Regions from separate parts of the Lysinibacillus sp. FN11 genome, predicted to be linked through region 2. Evidence: riboswitches for the same ligand, from Rfam matches in the RefSeq annotation. Region 2 holds a riboswitch; the other holds the start of a gene.
The links. Region 2 has a riboswitch for cyclic di-AMP ahead of NP781_RS24095 (APC family permease). Riboswitches for the same ligand answer to the same signal wherever they lie in the genome.

Region 1: it holds a riboswitch for cyclic di-AMP, as region 2 does, so the genes downstream of both, NP781_RS14225 (TrkH family potassium uptake protein) here and NP781_RS24095 (APC family permease) in region 2, are expected to answer to the same signal.

What each region holds. Positions count from the first base shown of each region.
Region 1 covers NZ_CP102383.1:2,657,991-2,662,931, forward strand. The annotation lists gene NP781_RS14215 (NfeD family protein) at 1-581, opposite strand, end outside; gene rpsU (30S ribosomal protein S21) at 889-1,062, opposite strand; cyclic di-AMP (ydaO/yuaA leader) riboswitch at 1,315-1,455, shown strand; gene NP781_RS14225 (TrkH family potassium uptake protein) at 1,571-2,908, shown strand; gene NP781_RS14230 (potassium channel family protein) at 2,934-3,590, shown strand; gene NP781_RS14235 (manganese catalase family protein) at 3,642-4,211, opposite strand; gene NP781_RS14240 (spore coat protein CotJB) at 4,236-4,499, opposite strand; gene NP781_RS14245 (spore coat associated protein CotJA) at 4,492-4,719, opposite strand; gene deoC (deoxyribose-phosphate aldolase) at 4,855-4,941, opposite strand, start outside.
Region 2 covers NZ_CP102383.1:4,604,266-4,609,206, reverse strand. The annotation lists gene NP781_RS24095 (APC family permease) at 1-868, opposite strand, end outside; cyclic di-AMP (ydaO/yuaA leader) riboswitch at 987-1,136, opposite strand; gene NP781_RS24090 (PepSY domain-containing protein) at 1,325-1,849, opposite strand; gene NP781_RS24085 (PepSY domain-containing protein) at 1,940-2,611, opposite strand; gene NP781_RS24080 (HAMP domain-containing sensor histidine kinase) at 2,608-3,903, opposite strand; gene NP781_RS24075 (response regulator transcription factor) at 3,893-4,588, opposite strand; gene NP781_RS24070 (hypothetical protein) at 4,707-4,941, opposite strand, start outside.

The sequences.
Region 1 (4,941 bases), 1.9 Mb from region 2:
TATTTAACCTTTAATGCTTCTGAGGCAGATAGGGTTAACAAATTCTTTCCGCCAGCACGGTATTCTGGTAGTTCATAGTTGGTATCTGCCATTGCTAATGCATACTTAGGGTTGCGCCCTGACGTTTCTGCTGCTGCTTTCATTTGAGCAAGCCAAGCGCTATTAGCCTTTAGGTCGGCCGCATTACCTGCTGAATCGATAACTGCCGCTGCACCGATTGTTCCATTTGGAACCATGTAGATCTCATCCGCATGTAAGGCTAAAAAAGCTCCTGCTGAGTGCGCATCCTTATTAATATAAGCAATCGTCCTTATTTGCGTTGCATCCATAAGCATGGCGATATCATTTGCCGCATTCACAAAACCGCCAGGCGTATGTATTTCTAAGATAATCGCCTCTGCATTGTTTTCTTCAGCCTCTTTAAAAGCTCGTTCTAAAAATGCATGAAGTCCTCGTTCTACTTCATTATGAATCAGAACATGATAAACCTTATTACTGGCAAAAGCCGAAGTTAATGGAAACGCTAACAAAAAAGTCATCCATATCACTAGTAAATAGCTGAGGATTTTCCGTTTTCGCATCTTTTCCCCTCCCTTCTAACATGCCTCTCCTCTGTATATACGGTCAATCATGCGAAAAGTTTCACAAATCTTAAAAATTTATTCACTTATTTATCACTCGATCTAATGCAATTAACAACAGTATGTGCAAAAAAGCCGAATGAATCAAAGTGATTTCATTCGGCTTTTTCATATGTACGTAAAGTTGAGCAATGTAAAATACCTGAAATTAATCAAAAATGTGATTAATTTCAGGTATAACTTTGTCTGCTCAGTGAATCATACAATTGCGTGTTATGAACGTAGGGATTTTTAATGGGAAATTAAATTACCACTTACGTTTACGTGCAGCTTCTGATTTCTTTTTACGTTTTACGCTAGGTTTTTCGTAGAACTCGCGCTTTCTAACTTCTTGAATTGTACCACTTTTTGATACAGTACGTTTGAAGCGGCGAAGAGCATCTTCAAGCGATTCGTTTTTGCGAACGACAGTTTTTGACATCTCTCTTTCCCTCCCTCCGAACACACGTCAATACACAATTAGGCAAATTACCTTCTGTTGTGTACTAAAAAATTATATCGTATTGTCTAATAATGGTCAATAGAAAGTATGCGAAATTATCAAGTGAATTTTTGGTTTTATTTTTGCTCGAATTATTCATACAGAAATCGCCCACAATAAAAATAATTACATTTTCCTAACAATTAAGGGGTTTACAAAAAATAGAATAAGGGCGTAGAATAATCACATTCAATTTCATATCGGCCAAATCTCAACTATTTGAGAACGGAGGAACCAATTTTTGGGGTTAATTCTGCTTTAGCAGAAGGGATGAGAAAGCTCTTTCGCCATCCTACCCGTCAGCTAACTTCGTCGGCTAAAGCGAAGGAGGTCGTTATTGACCACCATTATTAGCATGCTTTCAGTCATTTTCATGCTCTTATCGTAGGTCTTTTTATTATGCCATTTAACAAACAGTTGTTTACTATTCAGAATTGAGGAAAATAAAATGAACAATTTTAAAAAAGCATTAAACCCTCCAAAAGTTCTCGTATTGGGCTTTGCTCTCATTATTGCCATAGGGACGTTTCTTTTAACAATGCCATTTTCTACTGAGGATGGGAAGGGTTTGCCCTTTTTAGATGCTTTATTCACTGCTACATCAGCTACTTGTGTCACTGGATTAATTGTAGTTGATACAGGTGATACCTTCTCTACTTTTGGCGAAGTGGTTCTTTTATTCTTAATCCAAATTGGCGGTTTAGGATTTATGACATTTGCCACATTATTATTTTTACTACTTGGGAAGAAAATTTCATTAAAAGAAAGACTGCTGCTTAAAGAAGCATTTAATAATATCTCCATAGCTGGTCTTGTTCGATTAGTAAAAAGAATATTGCTTTTTACAGCATGTATTGAAATAATCGGTGGTCTTATTCTATCGATTCGTTTTTCTTTTGATATGCCTATTGGAAAGGCCCTGTATTTTGGATTTTTTCATGCCATATCCAACTTCAACAACGCTGGCTTCGATTTAATGGGTGGCTTTAACGGAATGACTGCCTATGTTGATGACCCCTTTGTTGTTTTCACCATCTGTGCTCTTATTACAATCGGTGGATTAGGCTTTATTGTTATGAATGAATTGTATGAATATCGTGTGACTAAAAGGCTTTCTGTCCATTCAAAAATAGTCTTAGTAACCACACTTTTGCTAACTGCTAGTGGAACCATTTTGATATTTTTGTTTGAGTATGGCAACCAAAAAACACTTGGATCATTATCCGAATGGGGTAAAGTGTTAGGTTCCCTTTACCAAGCGGTTACACCACGAACTGCTGGCTCCAATACACTGGCTATTGGAGACTTAACGCATTCTACATTATTTTTAATGATCATTTTCATGTTTATTGGGGCAGGCTCTGGGTCGACTGCTGGAGGTATTAAAATCACAACCTTTGCTGTTTTAGTGGCTACTATGTGGTCACAAATTCGAGGGAAAGAAGATGTCGTTCTCTTTAGACGCAGGATTTTAAATGAAACAATTTTAAAAGCTATGACTGTGGTCATGTGTGGTATGTTCATTGTTGTATTTGTTACCATCATCCTCAGCATAATAGAACAAAAACATAGCTTCATGATGTATTTATTTGAGGCAACATCAGCTTTTGGAACGGTCGGACTTTCAATGGGATTAACACCTGAACTTACACCAGGTGGCCGGGTTTTAATTATTTTAACTATGTTTGCGGGTAGATTAGGTCCCTTAACTATTGCCTTTGCCATTACAAAACGTCGAAAATCAGAAGCTTTCCGCCACCCAAAGGGGAATATAATGATAGGTTAGATTAGAAGAAGGAGTTGTTAATTAAATGGCTATTAAACAATACGCCGTAATCGGCTTAGGTAGATTTGGCACAAGTGTCGCCCGCAGATTACATGAAGCTGGACAGGATGTTTTAGGCATCGATATTAGTGAGGAAAGAGTTGAAGATGCAGAACCTTATGTAACCCATGCGGTAGTAGCAGATACAACTGAAGAGAAAGCTTTAACATCCATTGGCATTGGAAATTTCGATTGTGTTATCGTGGCGATCGGTAACGATATGCAATCCAGTATATTAACTGTATCGTTATTAAAAGAATTAGGGATCAAAAAAGTGATTGCAAAGGCACTTGGAAAAAGGCATGGACAAGTGTTGGATAAGGTAGGTGCTGATTGGATTATCTATCCTGAAAGAGATATGGGCGAAAGAGTAGCAAATCAGTTACTATCACCTAATATGTTAAATTATATAGAATTATCAAAAGAGTACAGTTTAGAAGAAATCATGATCCCTTCTAAAATGGCAGGATATAATCTTCGGGATCTAGATATTCGAGCTAAATATAACGTCAGTGTGATTGCGATTGTGCGCGAAGGGGAAATAATAATTTCCCCTTCTCCTGAGCAAATTATTGAAAAGGAAGATTTATTAGTAATGATTGGTCATCGAAAAGATCTTACTTTATTCTCGAATATTCAATAACCACAAAAAGGCTGTGTCAAGTTCACCTTGATACAGCCAGCCATAGTTGTCTTAGAAAACTTTCTTTTGATCTCTATCATCTTTTAAAATTTCAACAGCCTCTCTAAAGCGCTGGGAATGAACAATTTCCCGTTCACGTAAAAACTTCAAGCTATCATTTAAATCCGTGTCATCTGATAAGTCAATAATCCATTGATATGTGGCACGTGCCTTTTCTTCAGCTGCTATATCCTCATACAGATCCGCGATAGGGTCACCCTTTGCTTGAATATAGGTTGCTGTGAATGGTACACCTGAGGCGTTTTGATAGAATAGAGCCCGATCGTGATTTACATAATGATCACCCAAACCAGCTTCTTTCAGCATTTCTGGTGTTGCATCTTTTGTTAGCTTATAAATCATCGTGGCAATCATTTCTAAATGTGAAAATTCCTCTGTTGCTATATCGGTCAATAACCCTACTACTTTGTCAGGAATCGTATAACGCTGATTCATGTAGCGTAGAGCTGCTGCCAGTTCCCCATCCGCTCCTCCATATTGTTCAATTAAAAACTTTGCAAGCATTGGGTTACATGTACTAACTTTTACCGGATACTGGAGTTTCTTTTCATAATACCACAAAGATTTTTCCTCCTAGTCTTTTGTTTAGACTTGCCATGGCCATGGTGTATCAATCCAGTTAAAAGGATAATTTGAATAGCTTCTCCCAAAATTCATGAGCGGTCCATATTTTTGCTCAAAATCAATTTTAAGTTTCATACTTTTCTCTGTATTTTCATTAAATTGCTGAATGGCGTCATAATCGTGTGGATGAGTGTCTAAATAGAGGTTTAATTCAACAATGACGAAATCAATTGCTTGTATTTCTTCTAATTGCTTATAAAATTCGGGCGGCATCTTTTTAGTCATGCTTCCTCCCTCCTTTTAGGGGAAATGGGTATGGGCTAAACAACTGTGGCCATAGTGTTCCTGCTATTAGCGCTTCTCTTGCGGTTGGAAATTGTGGAAGTCCAGGTGGTTGAAAACCCATATATAGCTGTGGGGGTGTTGCATAATACTTAACTTCTATAGGCTTACAAGGATCAAAGGGGCTAATATAGGGCCTCCAAGACTTATACTGTGTAAACATGACATCCTCCTTTCTGTATTTACATTCATCAGTGGAGTATATGTGCATAGAAAATTATTATGCTGATTAAACACAAAGAAGCCATAAGCTCACGTCAATGTACACATGAGCTTATGGCTCTATAAAAAGATAAAATTAATAGTTGGAGTCGGCAATTAAACCATTCATAATAGCTACACCAGAGCTAGCCCCAATACGAGTCGCACCAGCTTCTACCATTTT
Region 2 (4,941 bases):
CTGCTAGCTGGGAAACGACTGTTGCTTCTGCTGTTGGTGCAACGCCATAAAAATAAGCTAGACTAACAATCCCGATGAATAAAACGGCTAAAATGGCGCCCATTGCTAAAAGCGTTTTAGCAGCATTATTTGGAGCAGGATTTCTAAAATTAGGTATGGCGTTAGAAATAGCCTCTACTCCTGTTAACGCTGAGCTTCCTGATGCAAATGCCTTTAATAAAATAAATAGGCTAATCCCTGCCACTGGTGTCCCAATCTTTGGATGTAACTCTGCAGGCACCTGTCCAGTTGCCACATTATAGAGCCCAATCCCGATTAGCAACAGTATAACGCCTACAAATAGATAAACTGGGTAAGCCAAGATAGAGGCTGACTCTGTTACACCTCGCAAGTTTAAAATCGTTAAGAAAATCACAAATATAATAGCAATGGGTACATTATAAGCATGAAGACTTGGAAATGCAGATGTAATAGCATCTGTCCCGGCCGACACACTTACTGCTACTGTTAAAATATAATCAACAAGCAAAGAACCCCCTGCAACAAGACCTGCATTCACGCCTAAATTTTCTCGTGATACGACATAGGCGCCTCCCCCATGTGGATAGGCGAAGATAACTTGACGATAGGATAAAATCAGTGCCACGAGTAGAATAACCACTCCAGCGGCAATAGGTAAAGAATACCAAAACGCCATTGTACCTACCGTCATCAGGACAATTAAAATTTGTTCTGGTCCATAGGCTACTGATGACAATGCATCTGATGATAATATGGCCAGTGCCTTTGTTTTACTTAGCTTTTGTTCCCCTAACGCATCGGATCTTAATGGTTTGCCGATTACATAACGTTTGAATGAGGATTTCATTGATAAACACCTTCTAGTTTCATAGAATGTGTTTCGCCTTTCTAAATTACATCAAAAAACGCCTACAAGTCATCACTAAATAAGACTTGTAGACGCTCATCCGTCTGCCAAGCTCCACTTTTCTGCTCTTAACGCTTACGAGGTTAGCTGTCGGATTCGGGCCTGAGTAGCCCTACTCCTCCAAAAGGAAGAGATTCACCCCAAGAATGGCTATGCCATCCATCAAAATTGGTTCCCCCGCGTTTAGTTGCTTCAGCGATTTAGAAATTTGAAACTTTTATAATGATGTCATAGTACGCCTGCTAATTGAAAAAGTAAAGAAGAAAATTTTTTCTTTTTTGAACATATAAATAACCACTTCTTAAAGTAAATTTCCTGAATACCTAGTAAATACCCACAATAAAAACAATAAAACTGCCTTAAAGGTATGTTCTCCCTTTAAGACAGCTCATTAAATTAGTCATCAAAGCCTTGTTCAAAATCTATAATGTTTCCAGAGACTGCATCCACATCTACTTCGTATTCATATTGACCGTCTTTTAATTCAATTTCATATACACCATCATCAAGCTTAATTTTTGTCACTTTACCCTTTGCTTTTGTTTGGGCTGTCTTGATAGCCTGCTCTTTTGTAATTATTTTTGTTGTAGCAGTCGTAGCAGGAATATGATCATCCCAATCATCGTCATCTAAACGTTCCTTTTTCTGCTTGAGTAATTTCCCACTATAAGCATCAAATTTTAAATCATATTCTTCTGTATCTGTATACACCTCTACTTCATAAATAGAGCTAAACTGATTTTGGTCAAATTCGATATTTGCAACTGTACCATCCACTACCGCTAGCGCTTTCTTCTCAATTTCCTGCATGGATAAGACCTTTTTTTCTTGGGCATTTCCTGATAATAAAGTCGTCGAGCCAATCGCTGCACCCACTCCAAGAGTAATTACTAATGCTGGAATCATTATCATTTTTTTCATGTTCATCTCTCCTTTGTTTTATCTAAACTTAGCTTACCAAGTGAAGATGATAGAACTATAAGAGGAACATTAGAATTTCATGAGAATGATTTAATGATCGTCATCCCATGTTACAGACAGTACTTTTCCTGAAACAGCATGAATTTGAAATGTAGCTTCGTCCTCCTGCGTTTCAATCTCAACTAAATAGTAACCACCCTCTGAGGTTTCTTCAAAATCAACTGAATCCACTTCACCCTTTAATTGCTTAAGAGCTATTTGAATAGCCTGTTGCTCAGTAATAATAGGCTCTTCGATAGGTTGTTCTTGTGGCTCAACCTTTTTCTCTGCCAGTAGTTCGCCTGTATAACCATCAAGGGTTAAATCCTTTTGAATTTTCTCATTTTCAACACGTACAGTATAAACGGAGTCTGTAAGCATAACGCTTTCTACATCTCCATATTCCTTTTTAACCATTTGTCTGATCTGCTTTTCTGTTAATAGTAATTTACTTTGTCCTTCTTTCATGATTAGAGCAGTTATCTGTTGTGTCGTAACGTCAAGTATAGCTGCATACTTGACATCCTCACGCGTAAAAAGCATTTCAAAGGTATTTCCTTGTTTTTCAACTTGTGTAACATCACCATTGTAGATAGTCTCAATATGGCGAATAGCCTCCGCTTCACTAATAGGTTGAACGTAAAAATAACGATGTTGAACAAACCAAATTACTCCACTACAAAGAAGGATAATAACAACAATTACTAACATCCACTTTTTCATTGCTGTCCCTCCTTTGGTATACATAAAGTAAAGCTTGAGCCTTCCCCTAGCTTACTTTTCACATCGATCGTTATACCTAATTGTTGTGCCAGTTCATGTGCTATTGCTAGCCCTAGCCCTGAACCACCTGTTTTACGATTACGATCCTCTGTTACACGATAAAAACGCTCAAACAAATGAGGAATATGCTCGATTGGAATACCAATACCAAAATCTTGGATGGTAATACGTACATGATTGGTTGTTTCAGTGGCTTGAATACGTACTTCATCCTCACTATATTTCCTAGCATTATCCAGCAAAATAAAAAGTAGTTGCTTCAATATTTTTTCATCACTATAAATAAACTTTGGAATCTGCTCATCAATTCTAAATGTTCGATGATAAGCCTGTTCCATTTGTAAAGCTACTTTATTTAAGAACGGGGCAAGCTCTAGTTGTTCGAAATGAACGTCCAATTGCTCTTTATTTTTAGCTAGTTCTAGCAATTGCAATACCATTTCATGCATACGAGATGATTCATTGGCAATAGCTTGCAAGGATTCCTGAGCAACCTCCCGATTATCAAACCCCCTCCTTAGGAGTAGTTTTGCATAGCTTTCAATGACAGTTATAGGAGTTTTTAATTCATGGGAGGCATTTGATACAAATTCTTGTTGCTTCTGATAATGTTGTTCAAGCTTCTCCATCATCATATTAAAAGTGCGGTTAATGTTTGTTAATTCGTCCCCACCTTTTTCTGTGGTATCTATTTTTTCATATTTCCCAGTAGATGCACTTTTGCGCATGGTCTCATTTAAACGTTCTAACGGTAATAAAATAAGTCGCCCAAGTACCAAGCTCGCTAGGAAAATAGGAATCGATGCCACAACAGATACAACAACTAAGATGACCTTTAACAAATCTAATGTCCGTTCTACTTCTTCCATAGATTGCTGCAATGTTATGTCCACCACCGTTCCGTCGATCCAAATGGCAGGCATTGTGTAGGTAATAGAAGGGACCTCTTGCATTTCAAGTGTAGCCTGAACCTTCGTTTTCAAAAGTTCGCCATCATAAATATAAACGGCACCATCTGTTGGCATATAGGCTCTTAATACTTGCTGTAGGTTGGTTTGTGCATTTAACTGACTCAGTGTAGAGCTTAACTCATTTGCCCGTGACTGAAGCTGATTATATTCCGTATCATAGGCAAATTTCTCATATAACAAATAAATTCCACTATTTGTTGCCACTACTATAACTAGCATAAGCAATGTTGTTAGTAGATGGATTTTTGTTTTAAGTCTCATAACTATGTTCCTTTAGCACATATCCAACACCTCGAATTGTCTGGATAAGAGGTGTTGGATTAGCAGCCTCAAGCTTTTGTCGTACATAACGTATATAAACATCCACAACATTTGTATCCCCATAATAATCATAGCCCCACACAGCCTCTAATATTTGCTCCCTTGTCAGTACTTGTTTAGGATGCTTTAGTAAATAGAACAACAAATCATACTCACGAGGTGTCAGCTGAATTTCCTTATCAAAATATACAACTTCCCTTGTTTGCTCGTTTATCGATAAATGGCCAAATGAAAGTGCAACTTGCTTTGGACTTACCTTCTGCGAAAACCGTAATGCATTGCGAATTCGTGCCAGTAGCTCCTCAATTTCAAAAGGCTTTGTCACATAATCATTGGCTCCTAAATCCAAGCCCTTTACCTTATCCTCTACCTCGCTTTTGGCAGTTAGCATGATAACAGGTGTTTGAGATTCTGTTGCACGAATACGCTTTAGCACATCAATACCGCTCATCTCAGGTAGCATGATATCAAGTAAAATTAAATCCCATTGCTGCTCACGGTATTGTAGTAAGCCTTCTGTTCCTGTATGGGCCATTGCTGCCTCATATCCTTCAAATTGAAGCTCCAGTTGTAGCACTCTCGCAATATTTTCTTCATCTTCTATAATTAAAATTCGATGTGTCATGTCGAATCCGTCCTTCGCCTTTTCTTTTCATCGTATACGATACAAGTGGTGAAAGTCTAATTAGAAAATGATGAGAAAGACAATACATTTCTTTTTTTGACACAGGGTACGTCTTTAATTAATAAACTTTCGGTAAAAAGCTGTAAATATCCCTTTTTTCAAAAATTCCTGAGCTTACCCTAGCAACTTTTTTGCCATTTAAACGGTTTGGAAAGGGAAACTCCATATGTGGACCATTGTAATGAATAATTGTCACTGTACCATCAGAGTTATTACGCCAATCATAATTCCTTTCATCTGTTTTAATTGAAAGTTTAATCGAGACAAAAGCTAAACTTAAGAATAATATGAAG